DNA from 3 places in the Rhizobium sp. BK529 genome. Region 2 is predicted to be linked to each of the others. Evidence: predicted binding sites of a transcription regulator. Region 2 holds the regulator's gene; each other region holds the start of a gene.
What was found. Region 2 encodes LexA, which represses DNA repair genes until DNA is damaged. Its sites were predicted from a motif close to TGTTCNNNNTGTGTTCNG; they were not measured.

Region 1 (3,278 bases), 1.4 Mb from region 2:
CCTGCGGGTTTCGGCCGAGGTACGCTCCACCATGCTGGAATTCTGCTGGGTGATCGTATCCATGTTGCGGATCGCGATGCTCACCTCGTTCACGCCCGTCGCCTGATCGCGGGCAGCGGCGGCGATATCGGCGACGAAGCGATTGATGATATCGATGCGGCTGATCATGTCACTCAGCGCCTCCCCGGTGCTGCTGACGATGTTCACACCTTCGTTCACCTGCGTCGAGCTTTCCGAAATCAGGTTCTTGATCTCCTTGGCAGCATCGGCCGTGCGCTGAGCGAGCTGGCGGACTTCCTGTGCGACGACGGCAAAGCCCTTGCCGGCATCACCGGCACGTGCGGCCTCGACACCGGCATTCAGCGCCAGCAGGTTCGTCTGGAAGGCGATCTCGTCGATGACGCCGATGATCTTGGCGATCTCGGTGGAAGACTTCTCGATGCCTGCCATGGCGGAAACGGCGCTGGTGACAAGCTCGCCAGAGTTCTTGGCCTTCTCCTGCGTTTCACGAACGGCACCGGATGCCTTCTCGGCATTGGCGGCGGTCTGGCTGACGCTGACGGAAAGCTGCTGCAGCGCCGCCGAGCTTTCCTCGACACCAGCTGCCTGCTGAGCAGTACGCAAGGCGAGATCGTCGCCGGCCTTGGAGATCACATCGGCGCCTTCGAGAATGTGACTGGAGGTCGTACGAACAGAGGTGAAGCCCTCACGGAGCGCGCTGACAGCCCTGTTGTAGTCTTCGGCCATTCCACGGAAATTGCCCGGCAAGTCGGAAGGAATCGTTGCTTCGAGGTCCCCACGCGACAGAGCTTCGAGACCACGGCGCAGATGCTCTAACGCTAAGGCCTGATCGGCTTCGGCACGAACCCGCTCATCCTCCAGCAAACGACGCTTTTCGTCGAGCGCATCCAGATAGACCGAGATCGAATAATCCATGTCGAGCATTGCTGCCTTAATGACTGCCGTCAGCTTTTCGGCAAGCGCCTTTCCCTGTTGGCGGGCAAAGAGAGAGGGCCATTGCCTTTCCATCAGACCGCGGACGAGATCCGACATGACCAGCGCATAGCCGCCAATATACCAGCGCGGCTCCAGGCCGATACGGGCATGGGTGCGGCCGACAGCTGTGACGCCGTTCACATAGCTCTGGTCGAAATTGCCGCCTGAAAGATTGCCCCAATGTTCCTGCTGGCGCTTTTTGGCGTGGCCCATATGCGCTCTGTCTGAAAAGAAGCCAGAGACAGCCGGCGTTTTAGCAAGCTTGTTGTAAAACTTGTCCAGGGCACCGCCGAGGAGCTCCGAGATCGTCGGGCGCAGTTCCCGCAGGTTCTTGCGTGCCTCGTCGTCGAGCTCAATGAAGTCAAGGCGCTGCCGGAGGGCATTGTCGGTCTGCTGGGAAGTCATGGGGGATCTCTATCTGGCGCGAATGCGGAGGGATAACGGCGCCAGATTTGGCGAATATGGTTGAGCAATCGTTAAACGCATCGCTAATTTTTCTTCTGTTACAGCGAAGTAGCCGAAAGCAGGCGAAAATGCCAACGTGGATTGTTCACGTTTTGATCTGGATATCGCTGGGCATTTTGTTATGGTGCGATATGACCATGACACCCGACTCACTCACCATTTCCTTGCCCATGCTGAGCCCTGGCGTGCTTGCGATCGCCGGCGGCGCGCTCGCCGTCATCATTCTCGTGACGATTGTGTTTGCGCTGCGCAATGCCGGCATTCGTCGCGAGGAAGCAGAAGAGGCCAATCTTCGCGCTATGGAAAGCGAAGCGCGCATGGCCGAGCTTCTGAAGATCCAGGCCGAGATGCAGGGGCGCATCTCGACGATGGCCGAGGTCTTCGGCTCGAGGCAGGCCGAACTCAATCAGGCAATCAACCTGCGGCTCGACGGCATGTCGCAGCGCATGAACTCAACGTTGACCGAGCAAACGAAATCGACGCATGATAACCTGCAAAAGCTGCAGGAGCGTCTGGCTGTCATCGATGCGGCCCAAAGCAATATCCAGACGCTCGCCAAGGATGTCGTCGGGCTGCAGGCCATCCTCTCCAACAAGCAGACGCGTGGCGCCTTCGGTCAGTCGCGCATGGAGACTATTGTTGCCGACGGTCTGCCCATTGGCGCCTATGCCTTCCAGCAGACGCTTTCCAACGGCTCACGTCCGGACTGCACGATCCGGATGCCGAACGGCGCGCCGCCGCTGGTCATCGATGCGAAATTTCCGCTCGAAGCCTGGAACGCAATCCGCGATGCCGGTGGGCCTGACGACAGCAAGCTTGCCGCCCAGCAGTTTCGCCGCGACATGGAAGTGCACATAAAGGACATTTCCGACAAATATCTGATCCAAGGCGAAACGCAGGATACCGCTTTCCTCTTCGTTCCATCGGAATCGATCTTCGCCGAAATCCATGAGAATTTCGAAGCGATCGTGCAGAAGGCGCATCGTGCGCGCGTCGTCATCGTCTCGCCTTCGCTGCTGATGCTGTCGATCCAGGTCATCCAAGCCGTGCTGAAGGATCAGCGCATGCGGGCGCAGGCGCATGTCATCCAGGGCGAAGTCGCGCTTTTGATGGATGACCTCGGCCGGCTGGACGAGCGCGTCCGTAAGCTGCAGGGACACTTCTCTCAGACGCAGCGCGACGTGGACCAGATTATCACCTCTGCGGACAAGCTCACGAAGCGTGGCGCAAAGATCGAAGCACTGGAATTCGAGGCGGGTGGCGACGGCAAGCCGGTGCGCGAGAATGAGCCGCCACCAAAATCAGTCGAAAGCCGGACCGGCCTGCTCAAGCTCAGAGTGGTTGACGAGGAGTAATCGCTTCGGCAGTGTCGCGACCCAAACAAGGGACGGACATTTCATGATCACAGTTTTTGGCTCCATCAACATGGACCTTATCGCCACCACAGAGCGCCTGCCGAAGCCGGGCGAAACAGTTGCAGGTAACAGCTTTGCGACGGCTGCCGGCGGCAAGGGTGCCAATCAGGCGCTCGCCGCCCGGCGCGCAGGCCGTTACGTCCATATGGCGGGCGCTGTCGGCAAGGACGCATTTGCCGAGGGTGCGCTTGAACTTCTCGACAGCGCCGGCACCGATCTTTCCCGCGTCAGCCATGTCGAGGGGCCGACGGGCACCGCTCTCATTCTCGTCGGTGGCGATGGTGAGAACATGATCGCCGTCATCCCCGGCGCGAATGGCAAGGTCAGCGGTGACGATGCCGAGGCTACCGTCGGCGCCATGAATGAGGGCGATATCCTCATGCTGCAGCTCGAGATCCCGGT
Region 2 (3,278 bases):
TACGATGGGATAGGTGCCAACGGCTTTTTCTACGGTGCGCCGAAGGAGGTTGCATCGCAACCGGTGCAAGAGGGATCGGTTGGTGAGGTCGTCCTTGAATGGCTCTTTCGTCTCAGAAGTGGCATTGGCGATCGCATCCGTTCCGTCCTGCCCGGCGATACCGGCGCCTTTGCTGCCTCTCTTGTTACCGATGAGCGACGCGCAATCTCCGATGAAACGACCGAGGCGCTGCGGCAATCGGGGCTTGCCCATATCGTTGCAATTTCCGGCCTCAACATGGCGTTGTCGGCCGGAATCTTCTATGTCGGTCTGCGCGTCATTCTCAGCCTGTTTGCGAGCGTTGCCCAGGCCTGGCCGACGAAGAAGATCGCCGCAGCCGGTGCGCTTGCCGCAGTGACGGCCTATTATCTGATCTCTGGCTTTGCCGTATCCGCCGAACGCGCCTTCATCATGATGGCGATCATGCTGATTGCCGTCTTTTTTGATCGGCCGTCGATCAGCCTCAGAAACGTAGCCCTATCCGCTCTCGTAATTCTTGCAGTCTCGCCATCTGAAGTGCTCGGGCCAAGCTTCCAGATGTCCTTTGCCGCAACGCTTGCCCTGGTTGCCGGCTACGATCTCTGGAAAGGGCGGCCAATGCGAGAGAATGCCCTCGCCAAATTGCCGATCATGAAACCTCTTTTCATGATCGGGGGCTTTTTTGGCGGCATCTTTCTGACCTCGCTGATTGGCGGCTTCTCGACCGCACTATTCTCGATCGAACATTTCCATCGGCTGAGCACTTACGGATTACCCGCAAACCTTGCGGCCATGCCAGTCATTTCCTTCATTGTCATGCCGTCCGGCATGATGGCGATGCTGCTGATGCCCTTCGGCCTCGACGGTCCGCTTTGGCAGATCACGGGATTCGGTCTCGATCTTGTGATCAAGATCGCAAAGACGGTATCGGATTGGGGCGGCAACATAGATGTAGGCCGTTTGCCCGGCTGGTACTTCCCGACGGCAGTCTTCGGCTTCCTGCTGTTGACGCTGCTCAAAAGCCGGCTGCGGCACGCCGGAACGGCGATCGTCGCGGCCTCAACGCTAACTGTTGCGCTGCTGCCGGGAAACTCTGCACCTGATGTCGCCATCGCCGAAGACGGCGGTTTGGTCGCTGTCGTTGATGGTGAGGCGATGGCTTCGAACCGCGAAAAACCGCCTTCCTTCATCTTTCAGCAATGGCAGCGGGCACTTGCGATCGAGGAGCACCAGAAGCCGATCATGATCACGGATGCCAACGCGCCCGCTGCGCCGGAAGGCAAAAGATTGAAGTTCTCGCCAGATCAGCTGGATGAATCCAGAGAGGTGATGATACAGGCTGTGGCCACCGGCCCGCCGTTGCGCTTCACCTGCCTGAAGGGTGCCTGGTGTACAGTCTCGCTCAAGAATGGGAAGCAACTAACGGTCATCAATAACGCAGCCTATCTCGGACCTGCCTGCGATACGGCGGATATCGTCGTCACGCCTGTTCACCTGCGGTTTGACCGCTGCCGCTCCGGCGCAATGCTTTTCACCGGCGAGACGCTGCGCAAAACGGGTTCAGTTGAACTTCGTTTCACTGATAAGGGGCTGCAGGTAGCAACCGCATTCGATACCTTACTGCGACCCTGGATGCGCCACCGCGCCTATGATTGGCGCAGCGATACATTTGCTGACGACAGACCGTCACCGATCAGTGATAGCGGCGAATAAGCCCAACGAGTTTGCCCTGTACCTTGACGCGATCCGGCGGGAAGATGCGTGTCTCGTAGGCAGGGTTTGCAGCTTCGAGTGCAATCGATGCGCCCTTGCGGCGGAAGCGCTTGAGCGTCGCTTCCTCGTCATCGACGAGTGCCACGACGATATCGCCTGGATTGGCTGTGCTGCCGTTGCGGATGATGACCGTGTCGCCATCGAAGATGCCGGCTTCGATCATCGAGTCGCCGCGAACTTCGAGCGCATAATGTTCGCCCGAGCCCAGCATGTCGGAGGAAACGGTAATGTCGTGTGTGTTGTTCTGGATTGCCGAGATCGGCACGCCGGCAGCGATCCGACCCATGACCGGCACGGAGACGGCATTGCCATTGTCGGCAACAGGTGCCGGCTTTGCCGGAGCGGGAGGCGCAACATGCTGCGGCTTGCCAAGGCTGCCTTCTATGACGCTTGGCGAAAAGCCGCGCCGCGGCTGCAGGCTCGGGTTATAGGCTTCCGGCAATTTGATGACTTCGAGCGCACGCGCCCGGTTCGGAAGCCGGCGAATGAAGCCGCGTTCTTCGAGCGCGGTGATCAGCCGGTGAATGCCGGATTTCGATGCCAGATCCAGGGCATCCTTCATCTCGTCGAAAGATGGCGGAACGCCGGATTCCTTCATCCTTTCATGAATGAAAAGAAGAAGTTCCTGTTGTTTGCGCGTGAGCATGGCGTATACCCCAGTATTGAAACAAATCCAGAACAGACACTATATGTTCCATATGTGTTCCGCAAGTGGCTAAATTTTCGTAAAACTTCTGTTCATTCTGCTGAGAATTTTATTTTTATCGCCGGAAAAGCCATCCGGCCTTGCTTCGGAACGCCTGTCGAAGCACATCATCCTGACGATGGCAGGAGAGCAGCTGATGACCCAAGACACGTATCCGATCGATCATCTCGTTTTGCCGGTTACCGACATTGCGCTCGCACGCGAAAGGCTGGGCAAACTGGGCTTCACCGTCGCGCCGGATGCACGTCATCCCTTCGGCACGGAAAATGCCTGCGTTTTCTTCGCGGACAAAACCTACCTCGAGCCGTTGGGCGTTGCGAGTGTCGAAGAGAGCGAGAGGACGGCGCGGAGAGGCAACGTCTTCACCGCCCGCAACCAGGCTTTTCGCTTCCGGTGCGGCAGCGAGGGACTGTCTGCCATCGCCTTCAGTACAAGGGATGCCAAGCACGATCATGCTCGATTCGTTAAGGGCGGCGTCAGTGCCGGATCCGTGTTGCAGTTCGAGCGCCCCGTAAAAATGCCTGATGATGCCGAAAGCGTTGCTGGCTTCCGGCTTGCCTTCGCCGGCGATCTCAGGGCGCCGGATTTCTTCCTCTTCGCCGTTGAACGCATCAACCCGCTGCCAGCCGACCGGGGTGCGCTGGAGGCGCATGCCAACGGCGTGACCGGCATTGCCGAAATTGTGCTTGGGGCGCCGGAGCCTACGGCCTTCAGCGAATTCGTTACTGCGACGGTAAAAGCCACCTCTGTCGAGGAAACGAGTTTTGGGCTCGACGTGTCC
Region 3 (3,278 bases), on a different contig from region 2:
CGCATCCGGCGAAAGAGCACGGTGCGGGCGATACCGGCCACATGTTCCTGTTTCATGCCATCCCGCAGGAGAATGAAAGCATCCTCGCCCATCTTGTCGGGCGCCAGATAGTAGGGCTTGTCGAAGTAGGTCGTGTCGATCTGCGAGCAGGGAATGAAAGCTTCGATCCTCAGGGTCTTGTCACTTTCAGGCACCGCGGCTGCGACCTCCTCTGGCTCGAGAACGATATATTGGCCGTTTTCGACCTCATAGCCTTTGACCTGGTCCTCGCGCTCCACCGGATCTCCGGTCTCGCCGTCGACAAATTCCCGCTTGACCCGATTGCCCGTTTTTCGATTGAGGGTGTTGAAGGCGATGCGTTCGGATGAGGATGCAGCCGTGTAGAGCGCTACCGGACAGGAGACCTCTCCGAACTTGATATAGCCTTTCCAACTCGCTCTTGGCCCTGCCATTGCCTGACACTCCTGACGCAACTCAAGCGATTCAAGCGAATCGGCATCCAATTGTTCCGAGCCAAAACGAATCATTTTTCAATGACTTAACCGGGCGCCAATGCGCGCGTTGCGAGTCCCCTTTAAAGCGATGATTCCAATGCATCTTTTTTCCGCTGCGCGCGTTTTCGAAGGAGACAACCTGAAAGGAGTCCCTCTATGAGCAAGCGTGAACTGATCGATACGGGAAGCGATAAACGCTACGTTCGACGCGACCACAACGGCAGGTTCAAGGAGAGCGTCGACGTCTCAAGGTCGCTCTCGGCAGATGCACGTCATGCCGCAGAACACGAGGCCAAATCCGGGCAGGGCGACAAGGGCGACCGCAAGCGCTGACCTCGGCAGGCTGGCTACCACAGGCCGGAGGGCGTCGATCGCCTTCCTGCTTTCATCGATGAATGCTGCCGGCGGAACTGCTGCGGGTAAGAGAGAAGAAACGACGCTAGGGCCTCTTTTGTTTTCCATTGCGCCGCGTCCCGCAGCACGTTCCGGAAGCGACAATGTTATTCGATGTCGTCCATGTCGGCTGTCCCCAGTGACATTCCTGCGGCGATCAGACCTGGAAACCGCGTCTGGCACCGGTCGATCCCGTCTCGGGCAACCATTCTCGGACAACCCATCGAGATGCGTCTTCGAAGCTGCACGAAGCTGAGGCTCGCTCCGTATTGCTTGACCAACGCCTGGCGGTCGAGTTCGGCGCGGCGATCGCATGCGGGGCATTCGACGGCAATGGTCGGGCTGCGGAATTCGCGCAGCGTCAGAACCTGGCTATTTTTTCTTATGGATGACATTTTCTGCGTGCTGTGGATCTGTAGGCTTCTCTTGTTTGATTTGAAAGGACTTTTGGCGGCCAATCTGGTGTGGGTTGTCGCTGAATAGGAATATCCACCCGCTAGATGCGCGTTGACTCACATTCACAACAGGAACAAATAAGGAACATATGCGCTTTTGCGCAATTAGGAAACCTGAATCTGATGATGAGCGGCCATGGCTCAGGCGAGCGCAAATCCTGTCATTTCCGAGCTGAGGGAGCGGATTCGACATCTCGAAAGAGACGAAGGACGCGAGCAGCCTGTCCTACCGTTCGGCGTCCCGGAGATCGACCAGGCCCTGCCTCGGGGCGGGCTGGTCTGCGGTGCCCTGCACGAGTTCGCGGGTGGCGGGGCCGGCACGGTGGATGGCGCGGCCGCCGCTTTGATGGTGGCCGGAATAGCGGCGCGCACGAAGGGCAAAGTGCTTTGGTGTCTGACGAGGCCCGACCTATTTTTTCCGGCGGTCTCGCAGGCCGGCCTGCACCCCGATCGGGTCATCTTCTGCGAAAGCGATCGCGAGGAGGGCGTTCTGGCATCGATGGAAGAAGGCCTGGCGTTCGGGGGGCTCGGCGCCGTGATCGGAGAACTGGTGCGATTGCCGATGACCGCGTCGCGCCGCCTGCATCTGGCCGCCGAGAAGACCGGCACGATGGCGATCGCCCTCAGGAGGTGGCGAAGACAGTCCGAGGCCTCTGACTACGGTCAGCCGACGGCATCCACCACGAGATGGCGTATCAGCGTTCTGCCCTCCGAGCCGTTACCCGTCTCCGGAGTAGGCCGCGCCAGATGGCTGGCCGAATTGATGCGCGTGAAAGCAGGCGAGTGTGCTGAGTTCGAAATAGGAGCCTGTGATGCCAAGGGTCGTATCTGTTTACTTCCCGTTTCTGCCGACAGATCGGATCAGACGTCATGGCGACGCCGTTCCGGCTGACCAGCCTCTGGTGGTGATCTCGAAAAGCGGATCGAAACGCTGGATTTCGGCTGCAGATAGAAACGCCCGAAAGCTCGGTCTCCATATCGGCATGCCGGCGAGCAAGGCGCAGGCGATGGTCTCCAACCTCGCCGTCGTGGAGGCCGATCCGATCGCAGACGCTGCTGTGATCGAGCGCCTGGCACTGTGGGCGCTTCGACAATACAGCCCAGTGGTCTCGGTGGACGGAACCGACGGAATCGTCATGGACACGGAAGGGGCTGACCATCTCCAGGGTGGCGAGGAACGCCTGATGTCCGGGCTGGTGAACATGCTCCGCGCGCGGGGCCTCACCGCAAGGGTAGCCGTCGCAGATACATGGGGTGCGGCCCATGCACTCGCCCGCCTGACATCGGCCGAGACAACGGTCGTTCCTGTAGGCGGTATTGCCGAAGCGGTGGTCGCATTGCCGATCCACTGCCTGCGGCTTTCGCCAGAACAGGTCAGCGGATTAAGGGCAATGGGTATCGAAACTGTGGGCGAACTCTCGGCTCTGCCGCGGGCTCCGCTGGCACTGCGCTTCGGCCCGGAGCCGGGAAGGCGGCTCGACCAGTTGTTCGGCAGAGTCGCCGAACCGATCGAGCCGTTGCGCACGCCCGAGTTGGTCGAGGTGTCGCGCAATTTTCAGGAACCGATCGGGGCTGCGCAAACCATTGCAAAATACGTCCGCCGCCTCGTGAACCAACTGACGACGAAGCTGGAAGCGCGTGGTCTAGGTGTCAGGCGCTCCGATCTGGTCATCCATCGCGTCGATAACACCCGGCAATGTCTCCGCGCCGGACTTGCCAAGCCGGTCCGTGATCCTGACCGTCTCTCCAGACTGCTCTGCGACCGCATCGAGAAGATCGATCCGGGCTACGGCATCGAGCGGATGGTCCTCGTCGCGATCATGGCAGAACCCCTCGAAGAAAAGCAGATCGCCTCGTCCCTCATCGACGAGCCGGTCGTCGACGTCACGCCGCTGGTCGATATTCTCGGCAATCGCGGCCAGTGCCTCTATCGGGT

Region 1: FHX08_RS15230 (DNA recombination protein RmuC) is a predicted target of LexA. The motif match lies at 1,544-1,561, and genes of this name have one in related genera.
Region 3: FHX08_RS31070 (ImuA family protein) is a predicted target of LexA. The motif match lies at 1,413-1,430, and genes of this name have one in related genera.

Annotation. Positions count from the first base shown of each region.
Region 1 is NZ_JACIAU010000001.1:3,031,813-3,035,090, forward strand. It holds gene FHX08_RS15225 (globin-coupled sensor protein) at 1-1,401, opposite strand, end outside; gene FHX08_RS15230 (DNA recombination protein RmuC) at 1,593-2,816, shown strand; gene FHX08_RS15235 (ribokinase) at 2,860-3,278, shown strand, end outside.
Region 2 is NZ_JACIAU010000001.1:1,661,675-1,664,952, reverse strand. It holds gene FHX08_RS08380 (ComEC/Rec2 family competence protein) at 1-1,731, shown strand, start outside; gene lexA (transcriptional repressor LexA) at 1,712-2,437, opposite strand; gene FHX08_RS08370 (VOC family protein) at 2,634-3,278, shown strand, end outside.
Region 3 is NZ_JACIAU010000009.1:24,612-27,889, reverse strand. It holds gene FHX08_RS31085 (Ku protein) at 1-452, opposite strand, end outside; gene FHX08_RS31080 (hypothetical protein) at 651-827, shown strand; gene FHX08_RS31075 (hypothetical protein) at 995-1,282, opposite strand; gene FHX08_RS31070 (ImuA family protein) at 1,479-2,234, shown strand; gene FHX08_RS31065 (DNA polymerase Y family protein) at 2,155-3,278, shown strand, end outside.